Regions from separate parts of the Streptomyces sp. 2114.4 genome, predicted to be linked through region 2. Evidence: riboswitches for the same ligand, from Rfam matches in the RefSeq annotation. Region 2 holds a riboswitch; the other holds the start of a gene.
The links. A riboswitch is a leader RNA that binds a small molecule or an ion and turns the genes downstream of it on or off. The one in region 2 is predicted to bind thiamine pyrophosphate.

Region 1 (3,334 bases), 3.9 Mb from region 2:
GCTGTCGCAGCACTATTTCGCCCGCTATGCGCACGACCCGGCGCAGTGGACCGACATCCCGGCGGCGGCGCGCGAGAAGCTGGCGGCCGAGCTGCTGCCGGACCTGATGAAGGTCGTCCGGCACATCTCGTGTGACGACGACACCACGCGCAAGACGCTGTGGAAGATGCACGACGGCACGCTCGTCGAGTCCGTGCTGATGCGCTACCCGGACCGGGTCACCATGTGCATCTCCTCGCAGGCCGGGTGCGGAATGAACTGCCCGTTCTGCGCGACGGGGCAGGCGGGCCTGGACCGTAACCTGTCGACCGCCGAGATCGTGCACCAGATCGTCGACGGGATGCGTGCGCTGCGCGACGGCGAGGTGCCGGGCGGGCCCGCGCGGCTGTCGAACATCGTCTTCATGGGGATGGGCGAGCCGCTCGCCAACTACAAGCGGGTGGTCGGGGCGATCCGGCGGCTGACCGACCCCGAACCCGATGGGCTGGGGCTGTCCCAGCGGGGTATCACCGTCTCGACGGTCGGGCTGGTGCCGGCGATGTTGCGGTTCGCCGATGAAGGATTCAAGTGCCGGCTGGCGGTGTCGCTGCATGCGCCCGATGACGAGCTGCGCGACACCCTGGTGCCCGTCAACACGCGCTGGAAGGTGCGTGAGGTGCTGGACGCGGCCTGGGAGTACGCGGAGAAGTCCGGGCGGCGGATCTCGATCGAGTATGCGCTGATCCGGGACATCAACGACCAGGCGTGGCGCGGTGACCTGCTGGGACGGCTGCTGAAGGGCAAGCGCGTCCATGTGAACCTCATTCCGCTGAATCCGACGCCCGGATCGAAGTGGACCGCCTCGCGCCCCGAGGACGAGCGGGCGTTCGTCCAGGCCATCGAGGCGCACGGCGTACCGGTGACCGTCCGCGACACCCGCGGCCAGGAGATCGACGGCGCCTGCGGCCAGCTCGCGGCCTCGGAACGCTGACCGCCCGCTGGTACTGTGTGATCGAACAAATGCACCACATCCGACAGGGGAGCGCCACAGCGCTGAGAGTGCGGAAGCGTCGTAGACCTCTACGGTGCCCGCAGACCCTTGAACCTCGCCCGGGTCATTCCGGGTAGGAAGTTCGGTCGTCACTCATGCTGTTGCGCCCCGCCCGGGGCCCGCTCCCTGCGTCCTCGGACGCCGAGGGCCGTGGACACCGGGCGGGGCCGCGTCTCTTCCTGGCCAGCCAGGAGGAAATCAGTGAGCACCACGAGCAGAATCACCGCCACGGCGGTCGCCGCCGCGGTCGGCATGTCGGCGCTGGCCGCCTGCGGTGCCCCGGGCGGGGGCGCGGACGCCAAGACCGTCACGCTCGTCAGCCATGACTCGTTCAACGTCTCCAAGTCGGTCCTGAGCGCCTTCGAGAAGGAGAGCGGCTACAAGGTCAGGATCCTCAAGGGCGGGGATGCCGGGAAGGCCGTCAACCAGGCGATCCTTTCCAAGGGCAATCCGCAGGGCGATGTGTTCTTCGGTATCGACAACACGCTGCTCTCGCGCGGGCTGCACGAAGGGCTCTTCAGCCCGTACCGGGCCAAGGGGCTGGCGGACGTGCCGGCCGGGCTGCAGCTCGACAAGGGCGAGCACCGCGTCACCCCGCTCGACTACGGCGACATCTGCGTCAACTACGACCGCGGCTACTTCGCCCGACACAAGACCCCGCCGCCCAAGACCCTCGAGGATCTGCTCAAGCCCCGGTACAAGGGGATGCTCGTGACGGAGAACTCCGCCACCTCCTCCCCGGGGCTCGCCTTCCAGCTCGGCACCATCGCGAAGTACGGGCCGGCCGGCTGGCAGAACTACTGGAAGAAGCTCAAGGCCAATGGCGTCGAGGTCGTCGACGGCTGGGAACAGGCCTACTACGAGCGGTTCACGGGATCCGCGGCCGGCAAGCGCAAGGGCGACAAGCCGCTGGTGGTCTCCTACGCCTCCAGCCCGCCGGCCGAGGTGCTGGGCAAGAAGCCCGCGCCCAAGGAGGCGCCGACCGGCGTCGCGACGGGCACCTGCTTCCGCCAGATCGAATTCGGCGCCCTGCTCAAGGGGGCGAAGAACGAGAAGGGGGGTAAGGCGCTGCTGGACTTCTTGCTGAGCAAGAAGTTCCAGGAGGACGTACCGCTGCAGATGTTCGTCAACCCGGCACGTGAGGACGCCACGGTGCCGGAGCTGTTCACCAAGTACGGCACGAAGATCGACAAGCCCACGACGCTGCCGCCCGAGACGATCACCAAGAACCGCGAACAGTGGATCAAGCAGTGGTCCTCGCTCGTTCTGAAGTAGCCCGCGGCCGGCGCCCGCGGCCCGTACGGGGAACGGCGGCGCGGCTCGGCCTGATGGCGGTGCCGCTGGCCTTCTTCGCGCTGTTCTTCGCCTATCCGGTGGTGGCGATCGTCGGACGCGGGCTCAAGGACGGCGGGCAGTGGCAGCTCGGCCGGTTCGGTGCCGTGCTGAGTGACCCGGACATCGTGCATGTGCTGTGGTTCACCGTCTGGCAGGCGGCGGCCTCCACGGGGCTGACCCTGCTGATCGCGCTGCCGGGTGCCTATGTCTTCGCGCGGTTCGACTTCCCCGGCAAGCAATTGCTGCGGGCCGTGGTGGCGGTGCCGTTCGTGCTGCCGACCGTCGTCGTCGGCTCGGCCTTCCTGGCGCTGGCCGGGCGGGGCGGACTGCTGGACCAGCTCTGGGGCCTGCGCCTGGACACCTCGGTGTGGGCGATCCTGCTCGCGCATGTGTTCTTCAACTACGCCGTGGTCGTCCGGACCGTCGGCGGGCTCTGGGCCCAGCTCGACCCGCGTCAGGAAGAGGCGGCGCGGATGCTGGGGGCCGGACGGCTGGCGGCCTGGCGGAGGGTGACCCTGCCCGCCCTGGGGCCCGCCGTCGCGGCCGCCGCGCTCATGGTCTTCCTCTTCACCTTCACCTCCTTCGGGGTGGTGCAGATTCTCGGCGGGCCCACCTTCGCGACGCTGGAGGTGGAGATCTACCGGCAGACCGCGGAGTTCCTGGACCTGCCGACGGCCGCCGTCCTCACCATGGTCCAGTTCGCGGCGGTGCTGGGCGTGCTGGCGCTGCATGCCTGGACGGTGCGCCGCCGGGAAACCGCCCTGCGGCTCGTGCCGGCCTCGCAGACCGCCCACCGGCCGCGCGGCCGCGGCCAGTGGACGCTGCTGTGGGGGACGCTCACCGTCATCACCGTCCTGCTCATCGTGCCGCTCCTCGTCCTCGTGGAGCGGTCGTTCGCCGGGCCGGACGGCTACGGAGCGGTGTTCTACACCTCGCTGCGGTCGGCCGCGAACGCCGACAGCACCTTCG
Region 2 (3,334 bases):
GGACGCCGGCCCGCTCGGTGATCAGCTGGAAGTTGTGGGGGTTGCGGATGCCCAGGCCGGAGCCGATCGGCGAGCCCAGCGGCATGATCGCGGCGCAGCCCACGTCCTCCAGCTTGCGGGCCAGCACCGGATCGTCGTTGGTGTAGGGCAGCACGGTGAAACCGTCGTCGACCAGGGTCTCGGCGGCGTCCAGCAGCTCGATCGGGTCGGGCAGCAGGGTGCGCTCGTCGGCGACCACCTCCAGCTTGACCCAGTCCGTGCCGAGCGCTTCCCGGGCGAGCCGGGCGGTGAGCACCGCTTCGCCCGCGGTGAAGCAGCCCGCGGTGTTCGGCAGCACCTTGATCTTGTGGCGTTCCAGTACGGACAGCACCGAGCCCTGCACGGTCGGATCCAGCCGCCGCATGGCGACCGTGGTCAGCTCCGTACCGGAGGCGAGCAGTGCCCGCTCCAGGACGTCGAGGCTGGGTGCGCCACCGGTGCCCATGATCAGGCGGGACGTGAAGGTGGTGCCGGCGAGGGTGAGGGGGGCGGGGTCGCTGCCCGTGGCGAAGCCGCCGTCGGATGCGGGGGCCGTTCCCCGGAGCGCTGCGGTGTCGGTCATGTCTGCGGATCAGCCTCCCTGGACCGCGGTCAGCACCTCGACGCGGTCGCCGTCGGCGAGCAAAGTGGCGGGCCACCGGGTACGGGGCACCACGGTCTCATTGACCGCCGCGGCCACCCCGGCGGGCGCCTGGGACAGCGTCGCGACGAGCCGGTCGAGGGTCAGGCCGGCGGGGACCTCACGGGGCTCCCCGTTGACGGACACCGAGACGGTGGGGGCGGGTGGGGCGGCGTTCATACGGGCTGCTCCTGTGGGGCACGGGTGCGCTCGGTTCCCGGCGCGGCGCTCGGGGTCTCCCCGGACCGTTCCGGCGTGGGGGAGAAGCGCGCGGGGGAGAAGGGGCGGGCCTCTTCGGGAAGGAGGCCGGTGGCCAGTACCTCGGCCATCGCGTCACCGGTGACGGGGGTGAGCAGCACTCCGTTGCGGAAGTGGCCGGTGGCGAGGTGGAGGCCGGGCAGTGCGGTCGGCCCGAGCATCGGGGCGTTGTCGGGGGAGCCGGGGCGCAGTCCGGCGCAGGTCTCGACGAGCGGGAGCTCGGTGATGCCGGGGACCAGCTCGTGGGCGTCGCGCAGCAGCTCGTAGACCCCGCCGGCGGTCACGGTGGTGTCCCAGCCCAGCTCCTCGCTGGTGGCGCCGACGACCAGTTCGCCGCTCTCGCGCGGGACCAGGTAGAGCGGGCCGCCGCGGACGACCGCCCGTACGGTGCGGGAGAGGAAGGCGGGGCTGCCGGCGGGCATCTCCGGCAGCCGCAGCCGCAGTACCTGGCCCTTGACGGGGCGCACCCGCGGCAGGATCTCGTCGGGCACGCCGTCGAGCCGGCCGCTCCAGCTCCCCGCGGCCAGCACGACCTGGCCGGCCGCGATCCGGGTGCCGTCGGCGAGTTCGGCGCCGGCGGCCCGGCCGCCGTCGACCGTCAGCCGTACGGCCCGGCTCCGGTGGAAGGCCACCCCGGAGCGCTCGCAGGCGGTCGCCAGTGCGCTCGCCAGCCGGCGCGGATCGACCTGGTGGTCGCCGTCCACCCGCAGACCGCCGCGCACCCCGGGGGCCAGCATCGGCTCCAGCCGCCGGCACTCGCGCCCCGTGAGCCACTGCGACTCCAGCCCCGAGCGGGTCTGCAGGGCGTGCAGGTCGCGCAGGTGGGCGCGGTCGTCGGCGTCCAGCGCGACGGCCAGGGTGCCGCACCGCCGGTAGCCGACGGGCAGTCCCGCGGCCTCCTCCAGCTCCTCGACGAAGCGGGGGTAGCGCCGGGCGGAGGCGAGGTTGAGGCCCAGCAGGGTCTGCTCGCCGTAGTGGAGCTCGGTGACCGCGGCCAGCATCCCGGCCGCGACCCGGGCGGCGCCGCCCCCGGGCGAGGGGTCGGCCACCGCGGCGCTCAGCCCGCGGACGGCCGCCCTCCAGGCCGTGACCAGACCGATGATGCCGCCGCCGATGACCAGCACATCAGGGCTCCGCGGGGTGGGTCGTGAGCATGTGGCGGTTGCGTGCATGGGCGTCCAGCCCCTCCCTTCGCCGGCATGACCCGGATCAGGTTCGTACGGTCGGAGGCCGGCCAGCCTCCCTCTCAGCCCGGTGCGTCCGGGCTCCCGCGAGTGCGTGTATCCGTCACCCTAATACGAGGCCGCGAGGCACGGTAAGACAGCGCCCCCGGCCTCCCGGGGGCCGCGCCCCGGGCCGCCCGGACGGTGACGCTGTGTCAGAGATCTCCTTGCGCGCTGCTGCGAGCCGCCTCACACCCCGTCCTAGAGTGATCGGGTGAGCGAGCAGAGCAAGTCCTCCCAGGCCCCTGACCGCACGCCGCACGTCGTGATCGCCGGCGCCGGAATCGCGGGTGTGCAGACCGCGGTCGCCCTGCGCGAACACGGCTGGCCCGGCGCGATCACGCTCCTCGGCGACGAGCCCCACCGGCCCTACGACCGTCCGCCGCTGTCCAAGGCGGTACTCCTGGGCAAAGCCGAGGGCTCCGCCTTCGACGTCGACTTCGCAGCGCTCGGCATCACCCTCCACCTCAGCCGCCCGGTCACCGGGCTGGTGCCGGACTCCCGTGTGATCGAGACGGCCGAGGGCCCGGTCCCCTACGACTACGCGGTCCTGGCGACCGGCGCCGAACCGGTCGTGCTGCCCGGCAGCGAGGGACTGCCCGGCGTCCATCTGCTGCGCACCCTGGACGACGCCGAGCGGCTGCGGCCGGTGCTCGCCGCCCAGCACGAGATCGTGGTCGTCGGGGCCGGCTGGATCGGCGCCGAGTTCGCGACCGCGGCGCGCGAGGCGGGCTGCGCGGTCACCGTCGTCGAGGCCGCCGACCGCCCGCTGGCCGGTGCGCTGCCCGCCGAGGTCGCCGCCCATATGACCGGCTGGTACGCGGCCGCGGGCGCCGAGCTGCGCACCGGGGCCCACGTCGCCTCCGTCACGGCGGGCGCGGTCACCCTCGACGACGGCACGGTGCTGCCCGCGGACGCGGTGGTCATCGGGATCGGCGCCCGCCCCGCGACCGGCTGGCTGGCCGGCTCGGGCGTCGAGCTCTCGCCGCGGGACGGCTCCGTACTGGCCGACGAGCAGCTGCGCACCTCCGTGCCCGATGTCTACGCGGTCGGTGACTGCGCCTCCTTCCCGTCGGCCCGCTACGGCGCCCGCCTGCTGATCCACCACTGGGACAACGCCCTCCAGGGCCCGCGCACGGTCGCCGAGAACATCGCCCGCGGCGAAGCGGAAGGGGTGGTCTACGACCCCGTCCCG

Region 1: linked by a shared signal. The riboswitch ahead of CFW40_RS26015 (thiamine ABC transporter substrate binding subunit) and the one ahead of thiO (glycine oxidase ThiO) in region 2 are both predicted to bind thiamine pyrophosphate.

Annotation. Positions count from the first base shown of each region.
Region 1 covers NZ_FYEY01000001.1:5,879,687-5,883,020, forward strand. Annotated here, with positions in the region: gene rlmN (23S rRNA (adenine(2503)-C(2))-methyltransferase RlmN) at 1-970, shown strand, start outside; TPP riboswitch at 1,006-1,128, shown strand; gene CFW40_RS26015 (thiamine ABC transporter substrate binding subunit) at 1,232-2,305, shown strand; gene CFW40_RS26020 (iron ABC transporter permease) at 2,281-3,334, shown strand, end outside.
Region 2 covers NZ_FYEY01000001.1:2,027,827-2,031,160, reverse strand. Annotated here, with positions in the region: gene CFW40_RS08830 (thiazole synthase) at 1-601, opposite strand, end outside; gene thiS (sulfur carrier protein ThiS) at 611-838, opposite strand; gene thiO (glycine oxidase ThiO) at 835-2,088, opposite strand; TPP riboswitch at 2,086-2,198, opposite strand; gene CFW40_RS08815 (NAD(P)/FAD-dependent oxidoreductase) at 2,354-3,334, shown strand, end outside.